One region of the Pseudomonas sp. GM102 genome, then DNA from elsewhere that is predicted to be linked to it. Evidence: riboswitches for the same ligand, from Rfam matches in the RefSeq annotation. Region 1 holds a riboswitch; the other holds the start of a gene.

Region 1 (4,988 bases):
AGGATCACCAGCTCGGCGGGAGTTTGTCCAAGGTCGGCAATGTTGTCATCCGACACGAAACCGCCGGGCTGGGTCCTGAGCAGGTGCATGGTTTAAACGCTGAGCGCAGCGCGCAATTGCGCTTCGAGCGCAGCGGCATCCAGATCCTGACCGATCAACACCAGACGGGTGGTGCGCGCTTCTTCAGCGCCCCACTGACGGTCGAAGTGCTTGTCGAAACGCGTGCCCACGCCCTGGATCAGCAGGCGCATCGGCTTGTTCGGCACCGCCGCAAAACCTTTGACTCGAAGGATGCCGTGCTGGACCACCAATTGAGTCAGCGCGTCCATCAGCAGGCTTTCGTCGGCTTGTGGCAGCTCGATCGAGATGGAATCGAACGCGTCGTGGTCGTGGTCGTCCTCGCCTTCATGGTGATGATCGTGATGGCTATGGCGGCTGTCGATGTGTTCTTCAGAACCGGCGCCGAGGCCGATCAGCACGTCCAGTGGCAGACGACCGCTGCTGGCTTCGATGACTTTCACCGCTGGCGGCAGTTCTTCGGCGACTTCCAGGCGCACACGGGCCAGGTCTTCAGCGCTGATCAGGTCAGCCTTGTTGAGGATCACCAGGTCGGCGCTGGCCAGTTGGTCGGCGAACAGCTCGTGCAGCGGCGATTCGTGGTCCAGGTTCGGGTCGAGTTTGCGCTGGGCATCGACCTGATCCGGGAACGCAGCGAAGGTGCCAGCAGCGACGGCCGGGCTGTCGACCACGGTGATCACCGCGTCAACCGTGCAGGCGCTGCGGATTTCCGGCCATTGGAAGGCTTGAACCAAAGGTTTTGGCAGGGCCAGGCCCGACGTTTCGATGAGGATGTGGTCGAGGTCGCCGCGACGCGCGACCAGTTCGCGCATCACCGGGAAGAATTCTTCCTGAACCGTGCAGCATAGGCAGCCGTTGGCCAGTTCGTAGACGCGACCATTGGCTTCTTCTTCGGTGCAGCCGATGGAGCACTGCTTGAGGATTTCGCCGTCGATGCCCAGCTCGCCGAACTCGTTGACGATCACCGCGATACGACGGCCCTGGGCGTTGTCGAGCATGTGGCGCAGCAAGGTGGTTTTGCCCGAGCCGAGGAAGCCGGTAACGATGGTGACGGGGAGTTTGGCCAGTGTTTTCATCGGATGCCCTTTGGCAAGGTGGCGGGCATACGGGACGACAATCGCTGCGGCAAGTGCACGCGCGCAAGAGTTCCGCCACCGGATCACCCCGCCCGGTTGTAGTGAGAATCTGTATCGAGGCAGGTCTCCTGGCTGACGGTGTGCCAATCGTTCGACTGGCGTTTGCTGCGCCTTCCCGCGAACCTGATGGACCTGGGTTTGCAGTGGCGTGGCAGCGAACATCACCGTTCACAGTTGCGGGGGCAGCCGCGGCATCAACCGCGTTCCCTTCTTAGCTTCGGCAAATGCCGAAGAACCTCGAAAGCGCAAGGCTACGCATCGTGTGGGGGCGGGTCAATGTCCGTGCAGAGATCTGTGGTGACTCACAGGACGCCTTCGCGGGCAAGCCTCGCTCCTACAGGAATAGTGTCGATGATGATCGTTCCCACGCTCTGCGTGGGAATGCCTCAACGGACGCTCCGCGTTCGGCTGTGAAAGGGACGCGGAGCGTCCCGGGCTGCATTCCCACGCAGAGTGGGAACGATCAACTCAAACGAGAACCCATGCCAATTGACGCCCAACCCCCGCCCATGCTCTCCTACACGCCTTGTTACGGGTGCCCTTCACAGGGTGAAACGGGAAACCGGTGAATCATGTGCTTTACTCTAAAGCCATGTCAGTCCGGTGCTGCCCCCGCAACGGTAAGCGAGTGAAGCGTCAGAGCCACTGTGCCCGTCATACGGCATGGGAAGGTGATGCTTGCAGGTTTGGGCGCAAGCCCTGCCCCTCGCGAGCCCGGAGACCGGCCCGCAACACAAAGTGACTCTTACGTTCACTGAATAACAAACCCGCGGTGGGCGGGCGCTGTTCGAAATCTCTGCGTGCTCCGACGTGCGGAGGTTTTCATGCGCTCTATTCACCCGCTGACAGACCAGAGGGAAGCGCCATGTCGATCATCAGCAGCACCGGCAGCAACACCGATAAAAAGAGCACGATCAGCACCACTTCAACCCTGAGCCAACGCCTGACCGCCGCTTTTTGTGCGTCGATCCTTGGCGCCAGCCTTGTGTATTTCGCCGGTTTCTCGCACATCGAAGCGGTACACAACGCCGCGCACGATACCCGTCACAGCGCCGCATTCCCGTGCCATTGAGACCTGCTGACATGATCAAGCGTATTGCGCAAACCGCAGGTTTCACCGGGCTGCTGGCCGCCCTGCTGCTGACCCTGCTGCAAAGCTTCTGGGTGGCCCCGCTGATTTTGCAGGCCGAGACCTACGAAAAATCCGAGCCTGCCACTGTCGAAATTCACGAGCACGCCGCGGGCGCTGTCACCGCTCATACCCACGATGCCGAAGCCTGGGAGCCGGAAGATGGCTGGCAGCGCGTGCTGTCAACCACCGGCGGCAATCTGGTGGTAGCGGTCGGTTTCGCCCTGATGCTCGCAGGCCTCTACACCTTGCGCGCTCCACGCCGTACCTCTCAGGGCCTGCTCTGGGGTCTGGCCGGTTACGCGACGTTCGTGCTGGCGCCAACCCTCGGCCTGCCACCTGAACTGCCGGGCACTGCCGCGGCGGATCTGGCGCAACGGCAGATCTGGTGGATTGGTACTGCCGCCTCCACCGCTGTCGGCATCGCGCTGATCGTGTTCAGCCGCCACTGGCTGATGAAGATCCTCGGCGTGGCGATTCTGGCCGTGCCTCATGTGATTGGCGCGCCACAACCGGAAGTGCACTCCATGCTGGCTCCAGAAGCCCTGGAAGCGCAGTTCAAAATCGCTTCGCAGCTGACCAACATGGCGTTCTGGCTGGCCCTGGGCCTGATCAGCGCCTGGTTGTTCCGCCGCAAAAGCGATGGCCAATACTGCGCATGACTGACGTCAGCGCAGCGCCGACCCTGGTGGTCGGCCTGGGCTGCCAACGCGGCTGCCCCGTCAGCACGCTGCGGGCGCTGCTTGATCAGGCGTTACAGGCCCATCAAATCGAGCTTCGTGAGATCAAGGCCTTGGCCAGTATCGACCTGAAGCGCGAAGAACCCGCCCTGATCGAACTGGCCGAACAGCTGGCCTTGCCGTTGATGTATTTCAGCAGCGAACAGTTGGCCGGTTATGAACCGCAACTCAGCCACCACTCGGACATCGCGTTCGAACGCACAGGCTGTTACGGCGTAGCGGAAAGTGCCGCGTTGGCACTGGCCGAACAATTGGCTCAGGCACCGGCAAAGTTGCTGATTCCACGACAAAAATACGCCCAGGCCACCCTGGCATTGGCCAGCGCCGCGTAAAATCCCCGATAATCCCCGCCTTCGATCATGAGCAATCTTCATCTGAAGCGTGCCCATACCCTTTTTCTGACAGGAAACGACGATGACCGTCTACTTCATTGGCGCAGGCCCCGGCGACCCGGAACTGATCACCGTCAAAGGCCAACGGCTGATTCGTAGCTGCCCGGTCATTATCTATGCCGGCTCCCTGGTCCCGGCCGCTGTACTGGACGGCCACTGCGCCGAACAGGTAGTCAACAGCGCCGAATTGCACCTGGAACAGATCATCGAGCTGATCAAGAGCGCCCATGCCAACGGCCAGGACGTGGCCCGGGTGCATTCCGGCGATCCGAGCCTGTATGGCGCGATTGGCGAGCAGATTCGCTATTTGCGTGAACTCGACATTCCTTTCGAAATCATTCCCGGCGTCACCGCCACCGCCGCCTGCGCGGCGCTTTTGGGTGCTGAACTGACCTTGCCGGACGTGTCACAGAGCGTGATTCTGACCCGCTACGCCGACAAGACCGCGATGCCGGCCGGCGAAGAGCTGGGCAGTCTGGCGCAGCACGGGGCGACCATGGCGATCCACCTCGGGGTCAATCATCTGGAGAAGATCCTTGCCCAATTGCTACCGCACTACGGCGCCGACTGTCCGATCGCGGTGATTCATCGGGCGACCTGGCCGGATCAGGATTGGGTGGTGGGGACGTTGGCGGATATTGCCGGGAAGGTTCAAGCCAAGGGATTCCGCCGCACGGCGCTGATTCTGGTGGGTCGGGTGTTGGGCAGCGATCACTTCAGTGAATCGTCGTTGTATCGCGCGGGGCATGCGCACCTCTACAGACCCTGAGATGATCGTTCCCACGCTCTGCGTGGGAACGATCAAAAAAAACGGTGCTCACGGGCACCGTTTTTTTATATCGCAGCGAACACCTTAGTAGTAGGCGTTTTCTTTCTGCGTGTGGTCGGTCACGTCACGAACGCCCTTGAGCTCAGGAATACGCTCGAGCAAGGTGCGCTCGATGCCTTCGCGCAGGGTGACGTCTGCCTGGCCGCAGCCCTGGCAACCGCCGCCGAATTTCAGCACGGCAATGCCGTCTTCGACCACATCGATCAGGCTGACCTGACCGCCGTGGCTGGCCAGCCCCGGGTTGATTTCGGTTTGCAGGTAGTAGTTGATGCGCTCGTTGACCGGACTGTCGGCGTTGACCATCGGTACTTTGGCGTTTGGCGCCTTGATGGTCAGTTGGCCGCCCATGCGGTCGGTGGCGTAGTCGACTACCGCATCGTCCAGAAATGCTTCGCTGAACGAGTCGATGTAGGCGGTAAAGCTTTTGAGCCCCAGCGCCGTGTCTTCAGGTTTTTCTTCGCCCGGCTTGCAGTAGGCAATGCAGGTTTCGGCGTACTGGGTGCCAGGCTGGGTGATAAAGACGCGGATACCGATACCCGGGGTGTTCTGCTTGGAAAGCAGATCAGCCAGGTAATCGTGGGCGGCGTCGGTAATGGTAATAGCGGTCATGGAAACTCCTCGCAGGCTTGGACGCAGTTTACGCCAATCATCGCGCCGGACAAAGTCCTAGTATTTTTGTCGGGA
Region 2 (4,988 bases), on a different contig from region 1:
GCTTACTGGCAGAAAGCCTACCTGAGCGCCAAGCGCGTCTTGCAACCTGAGCACCTGGCACATAATCCGTAGCGGAAGTTGTCATCGCTTGCTTGACGGATGACTCGTGCTGGGCGATAGGTTGACGCTGTGCAATAAACCGTAGGAGCGAGGCTTGCCCGCGAAGGCGGCAGCACAGTCAACATTGATATCGACTGACACACCGCTTTCGCGGGCAAGCCTCGCTCCTACGGTCAGAGCTGATTACTTAGCCGCGGACACGCGCCACACCTTGTTCCCCACATCATCCGCCACCAGCAAGCCTCCTTGCTGATCGATCACAACACCCACCGGCCGGCCCATGGCTTTTTCGTCATCAGTGAGGAAGCCAGTGAGCACATCCACCGGTTGCCCGGTCGGTTTGCCGGCGTTGAACGGCACGAAAATCACTTTGTAGCCACTGTGTGGCTTGCGGTTCCACGAGCCATGCTGGCCGATGAATGCACCTTGAGTGAACGGCGCGGGCAGTTTGCTGCCTTCGGCAAATGTCAGGCCCAGTGACGCGGTATGTGGCCCCACCGCGTAGTCTGGGGCAATGGCCTTGGCCACCAGATCGGGTTTTTGCGGTTCGACGCGAATGTCGACGTGTTGGCCGTAATAGCTGTAAGGCCAGCCGTAGAACCCGCCGTCCTTCACGGACGTGATGTAGTCCGGCACGAGGTCGCTGCCGATTTCGTCACGCTCGTTGACGGCAGTCCACAGTGCGCCGCTCTGCGGTTCCCAGGCCAGGCCGTTTGGATTGCGAATTCCCGAGGCGAAGATCCGATGATTGCCGGTGGCGCGATCCACTTCCCAGATCGCCGCGCGGCCTTCCTCCTGATCCATGCCGTTTTCACCGACGTTGCTATTCGAGCCCACGGTGACGTACAGCTTGCTGCCATCCTTGCTGGCGATGACGTTTTTGGTCCAGTGATGATTCAGCGTGCCGCCCGGCAGGTCGACCACCTTGATCGGCTGCGACTTGATCGCCGTCTCACCGTTTTCATAGTGGAAACGCAGCAGGCGATCAGTGTCGGCGACGTACAGGTCATTGCCGACCAGGGTCATGCCGAAAGGCGAATTGAGGTTTTCCAGGAATACCGTGCGGGTTTCGGCGACGCCGTCGTGGTCCTTGTCCCGCAGCAGGGTGATGCGGTTCGGGCTGGGGACGCCGGCACCGGCGCGGCCCATGACTTTGCCCATGACCCAGCCGCGAATGCCTTGGCCATCATCGGGTTTGGTCGGCGCGTTGGTTTCGGCCACCAGCACATCGCCGTTTGGTAATACGTAGAGCCAGCGCGGATGATCGAGGCCCTCGGCAAACGCCGCCACTTGAGTCCCTGCCGCGGCGACGGGTTTCTTACCTTCAGGCCAGCCGATTGCCGGGGCGATGTTCACCGTCGGGATCAGGGTTTTATTCGGTTCTGGCAGCTTGGGCGAGGGGCCTGTGCCGTCCGAGACTTGCAGGCTGGAGGTTTCACCACAGGCGGCGAGCCCTCCGGCGAGCGCGATGATGAAAACGAGCTGGGGTTTGCGCATTACTGATCTTCCCTATGAATGCATTGACGTAATCATAGAGAAGCGTAGACGTTCGATGGTTCAACCCGTCAGCCGCGGGCTTCCTTGAACAATACGGCGATCCCTGGATGGTAGTTGCCTGCTTCATTGCGCAACTTGCGATAGGCGTACGGGAAATACCAGGCCACGGCGCAGCTGGGTTCCTTTTGCAGGTCGTCGAGCATGTCCTGGAGTTCTTCCGGTGTAGCGCTCTGCTGAGCTTTTTGCGGCGCAACGAACAGGCAACCAAGTTTCAGGTCGCTGGCGTAGCTGATCCTCTTGGCCTCGCTGGTGATGTCCTGCAGCGCCTGAGTCAGGTTCAGGCTGTTGACCCGCGGCCAGCGTTGAGTGGCTTGAAGGTAGGCGCGTTGTTCGGCGGTGGCTTCGGGAGTGGCGATAAACAGATCGGCGCGGCCGTTGCGTTCGCCTTCTTCGTTCTGCTTGCGCGTAGGTGTTTGTTGCAAGGTGACCATTTCTGCCATCCAGGCCGCGGCGGAGAGCAGGCCGAGGTTGGCTTTTTCGTCGTACCAATAAGGTGTGTCGTTATCGCCGCGTACAGCGTTGTAGCGGTCGATACAGTCAAACCAGCGTTCCAGCACCGGTCGCAGGAATTCCAGCTTCGGATTGCTGATGATCATGCCTTGCATGTTGCTCACCCTTGTAATTGTGATGTTGGGTTGTGGCGCTTTGATATCACTGCTGACAGTGTGGTGCAAGTTGGGTGTCAGAAATTTGATCGGCGGCAGTATATCGCTCGCCCGCGCTTTGTCTTCAATTGACGCTCCACCCCCAACCCTCTAACCTTCGCGGCTTGTTTCAGGTGCTCTGTGGCGGTGGCCGACAGAGTGAAACAGGGAAGCCGGTGAGTGACTATCGTCAAGCGACGAAGCGTCACGATCCCGGCGCTGCCCCCGCAACGGTAAATGAGTGAAAACTGCGCCTTGAGCCACTGTGTCGACTAATGGCATGGGAAGGCGCGCAGTCAGGCGCAAGCTGCTCATGAGCCCGGAGACCGGCCTGATTCATCCAACGGCATCACGGTGGGCGATGCCAGGCTTCTTGCCGTCTATTCTTGTGCCTGCCCGCCGTTATCCAGCCTCAACGGAGAGCTCCCCCATGACTGATACCCCCGATCGTGACGAACGCCATCTGGCGCGCATGCTGCGCAAAAAAGCGGTGATCGACGAACGCATCGCCAACTCCCCGAATGAATGCGGCCTGTTGCTGGTGCTGACTGGCAACGGCAAAGGCAAAAGCAGCTCGGCGTTCGGCATGCTTGCGCGGTCCATGGGCCACGGCATGCAATGCGGCGTGGTGCAGTTCATCAAGGGGCGCACCAGTACCGGCGAGGAGCTGTTCTTCCGGCGCTTCCCGGAGCAGGTGCGTTTTCATGTGATGGGCGAGGGCTTCACTTGGGAAACCCAGGACCGCCAGCGCGACATCGCCGCCGCCGAAGCCGCCTGGGCGGTGTCCCGCGAATTGCTGCGTGATCCGGCCATTGGCCTCGTGGTGTTAGATGAATTGAACATCGCCCTCAAGCACGGCTACCTCGATCTCGATCAGGTTCTCAGCGACTTGCAGGCCCGTCCGCCGATGCAGCACGTGGTGGTCACCGGTCGTGGTGCCAAACCAGAGATGATCGAGCTGGCCGACACTGTCACTGAAATGGGCATGATCAAGCACGCCTTCCAGGCCGGAATCAAAGCGCAAAAAGGCGTCGAGTTGTGAGTCAACCACGTCATTGCCCGGCGGTACTGATCGCTGCGCCGGCCTCCGGTCAGGGCAAGACCACCGTCACTGCCGCGCTCGCCCGTTTGCATCGCAATCAGGGGCGCAAGGTTCGCGTGTTCAAATGTGGCCCGGACTTTCTCGATCCGATGATTCTCGAGCGCGCCAGCGGTGCACCGGTCTATCAACTCGACATGTGGATGGTCGGCGAGCAAGAAAGTCGGCGTCTGTTGTGGGAGGCCGCTGGCGAAGCCGATCTGATCCTCATCGAAGGCGTCATGGGGCTGTTCGACGGTACGCCGTCCAGCGCCGACCTGGCGCGGCACTTTGGTGTGCCAGTGCTAGGCGTGATCGACGGCACCGCGATGGCGCAGACGTTTGGCGCGCTGGCCCTGGGCCTTGCGCGTTATCAGCCGGATTTACCGTTTGCTGGAGTGCTGGCCAACCGGGTCGGCACCGTGCGGCATGCGCAATTGCTCGAAGGCAGCCTGACTGAAGGCTTGCGCTGGTACGGTGCGTTGTCCCGGGAGACCGGGATCGAATTGCCGAGTCGGCATCTCGGTCTGGTTCAGGCCAGTGAATTGAATGATCTCGACCTGCGTCTCGATGCGGCGGCCGACTCATTAGCCAGCAGTTGCGACGTGGCGCTGCCGCCAGCCGTGGAATTCGCCGCGCCTGAAATGATCGCAGCCGAACCGTTGCTGGCCGGTGTTCGGATTGCCGTGGCCCGGGACGAAGCTTTCGCGTTTACCTACGGCGCGAGCCTGGATCTGCTGCGTGCCATGGGCGCCGAATTGACTTTCTTTTCGCCGATCCGCGATAGCGAATTACCTGAGGCAGACAGCCTCTATCTGCCGGGCGGTTACCCCGAATTGCACCATGTGGCGTTGTCGCAAAACACGTCGATGCTGACCGCGATCCGCGCTCACCACGCGGCGGGCAAACCGTTGCTGGCCGAGTGTGGCGGCATGCTGTATCTGCTGGATTCCTTGACCGATGTCGAGGGCACTCGCGCTGAACTGGTTGGCTTGCTGGCCGGTGATGCGGTGATGCAAAAGCGTCTTGCCGCGTTGGCCTTGCAGGCGGTCGAATTGCCGGAAGGTTTGCTGCGTGGGCACACCTATCACCACTCGTTGACCAGCACTGATCTTGAGCCGATTGCTCGAGGTTTGAGCCCCAATGGCGGGCGAGGGGCGGAGGCGGTTTATCGTGAGGGGCGGATGACGGCTTCTTATGTGCACTTTTATTTCCCGTCCAATCCATCGGCGATTGCTGCGCTATTTTTGCCTGATCTTGAGGACGCCTTCGCGAGCAAGCCCGATCCCACAGGGGAATGCAATTCAAATGTGGGAGCGGGCTTGCCCGCGAAGAGGCCATGACCGACAACGCATTCAGTGAGGTCGAACGCGCATCCGTCTACCGAGCCATCGCCGAACGCCGCGACATGCGTCACTTCAGCGGCGGCACAGTCGAGCCCGAGTTATTGAGGCGTCTGCTCGAAGCCGCGCATCAGGCCCCGAGTGTCGGCCTGATGCAGCCCTGGCGCTTCATCCGCATCAGCGACCGGGCACTGCGCGGCAAGATTCAGCAGCTGGTGGAAGACGAACGCATCCGCACCGCCGAAGCCCTCGGCGAACGCTCCGACGAATTCATGAAGCTCAAGGTCGAAGGCATCAACGACTGCG

What was found. A riboswitch is a leader RNA that binds a small molecule or an ion and turns the genes downstream of it on or off. The one in region 1 is predicted to bind cobalamin.
Region 2: another riboswitch for cobalamin. It lies ahead of cobO (cob(I)yrinic acid a,c-diamide adenosyltransferase); the one in region 1 lies ahead of cobW (cobalamin biosynthesis protein CobW).

What each region holds. Positions count from the first base shown of each region.
Region 1 is NZ_AKJB01000046.1:107,477-112,464, reverse strand. Features, by position in the region: gene cobN (cobaltochelatase subunit CobN) at 1-89, opposite strand, end outside; gene cobW (cobalamin biosynthesis protein CobW) at 93-1,154, opposite strand; cobalamin riboswitch at 1,256-1,469, opposite strand; cobalamin riboswitch at 1,731-1,958, shown strand; gene PMI18_RS20420 (CbtB domain-containing protein) at 2,080-2,286, shown strand; gene PMI18_RS20425 (CbtA family protein) at 2,298-3,005, shown strand; gene PMI18_RS20430 (cobalamin biosynthesis protein) at 3,002-3,415, shown strand; gene cobM (precorrin-4 C(11)-methyltransferase) at 3,498-4,244, shown strand; gene nfuA (Fe-S biogenesis protein NfuA) at 4,329-4,913, opposite strand.
Region 2 is NZ_AKJB01000049.1:79,695-84,682, reverse strand. Features, by position in the region: gene PMI18_RS18660 (C40 family peptidase) at 1-72, shown strand, start outside; gene PMI18_RS18665 (PQQ-dependent sugar dehydrogenase) at 244-1,557, opposite strand; gene PMI18_RS18670 (hypothetical protein) at 1,626-2,222, opposite strand; cobalamin riboswitch at 2,377-2,610, shown strand; gene cobO (cob(I)yrinic acid a,c-diamide adenosyltransferase) at 2,692-3,303, shown strand; gene PMI18_RS18680 (cobyrinate a,c-diamide synthase) at 3,300-4,682, shown strand; gene bluB (5,6-dimethylbenzimidazole synthase) at 4,679-4,988, shown strand, end outside.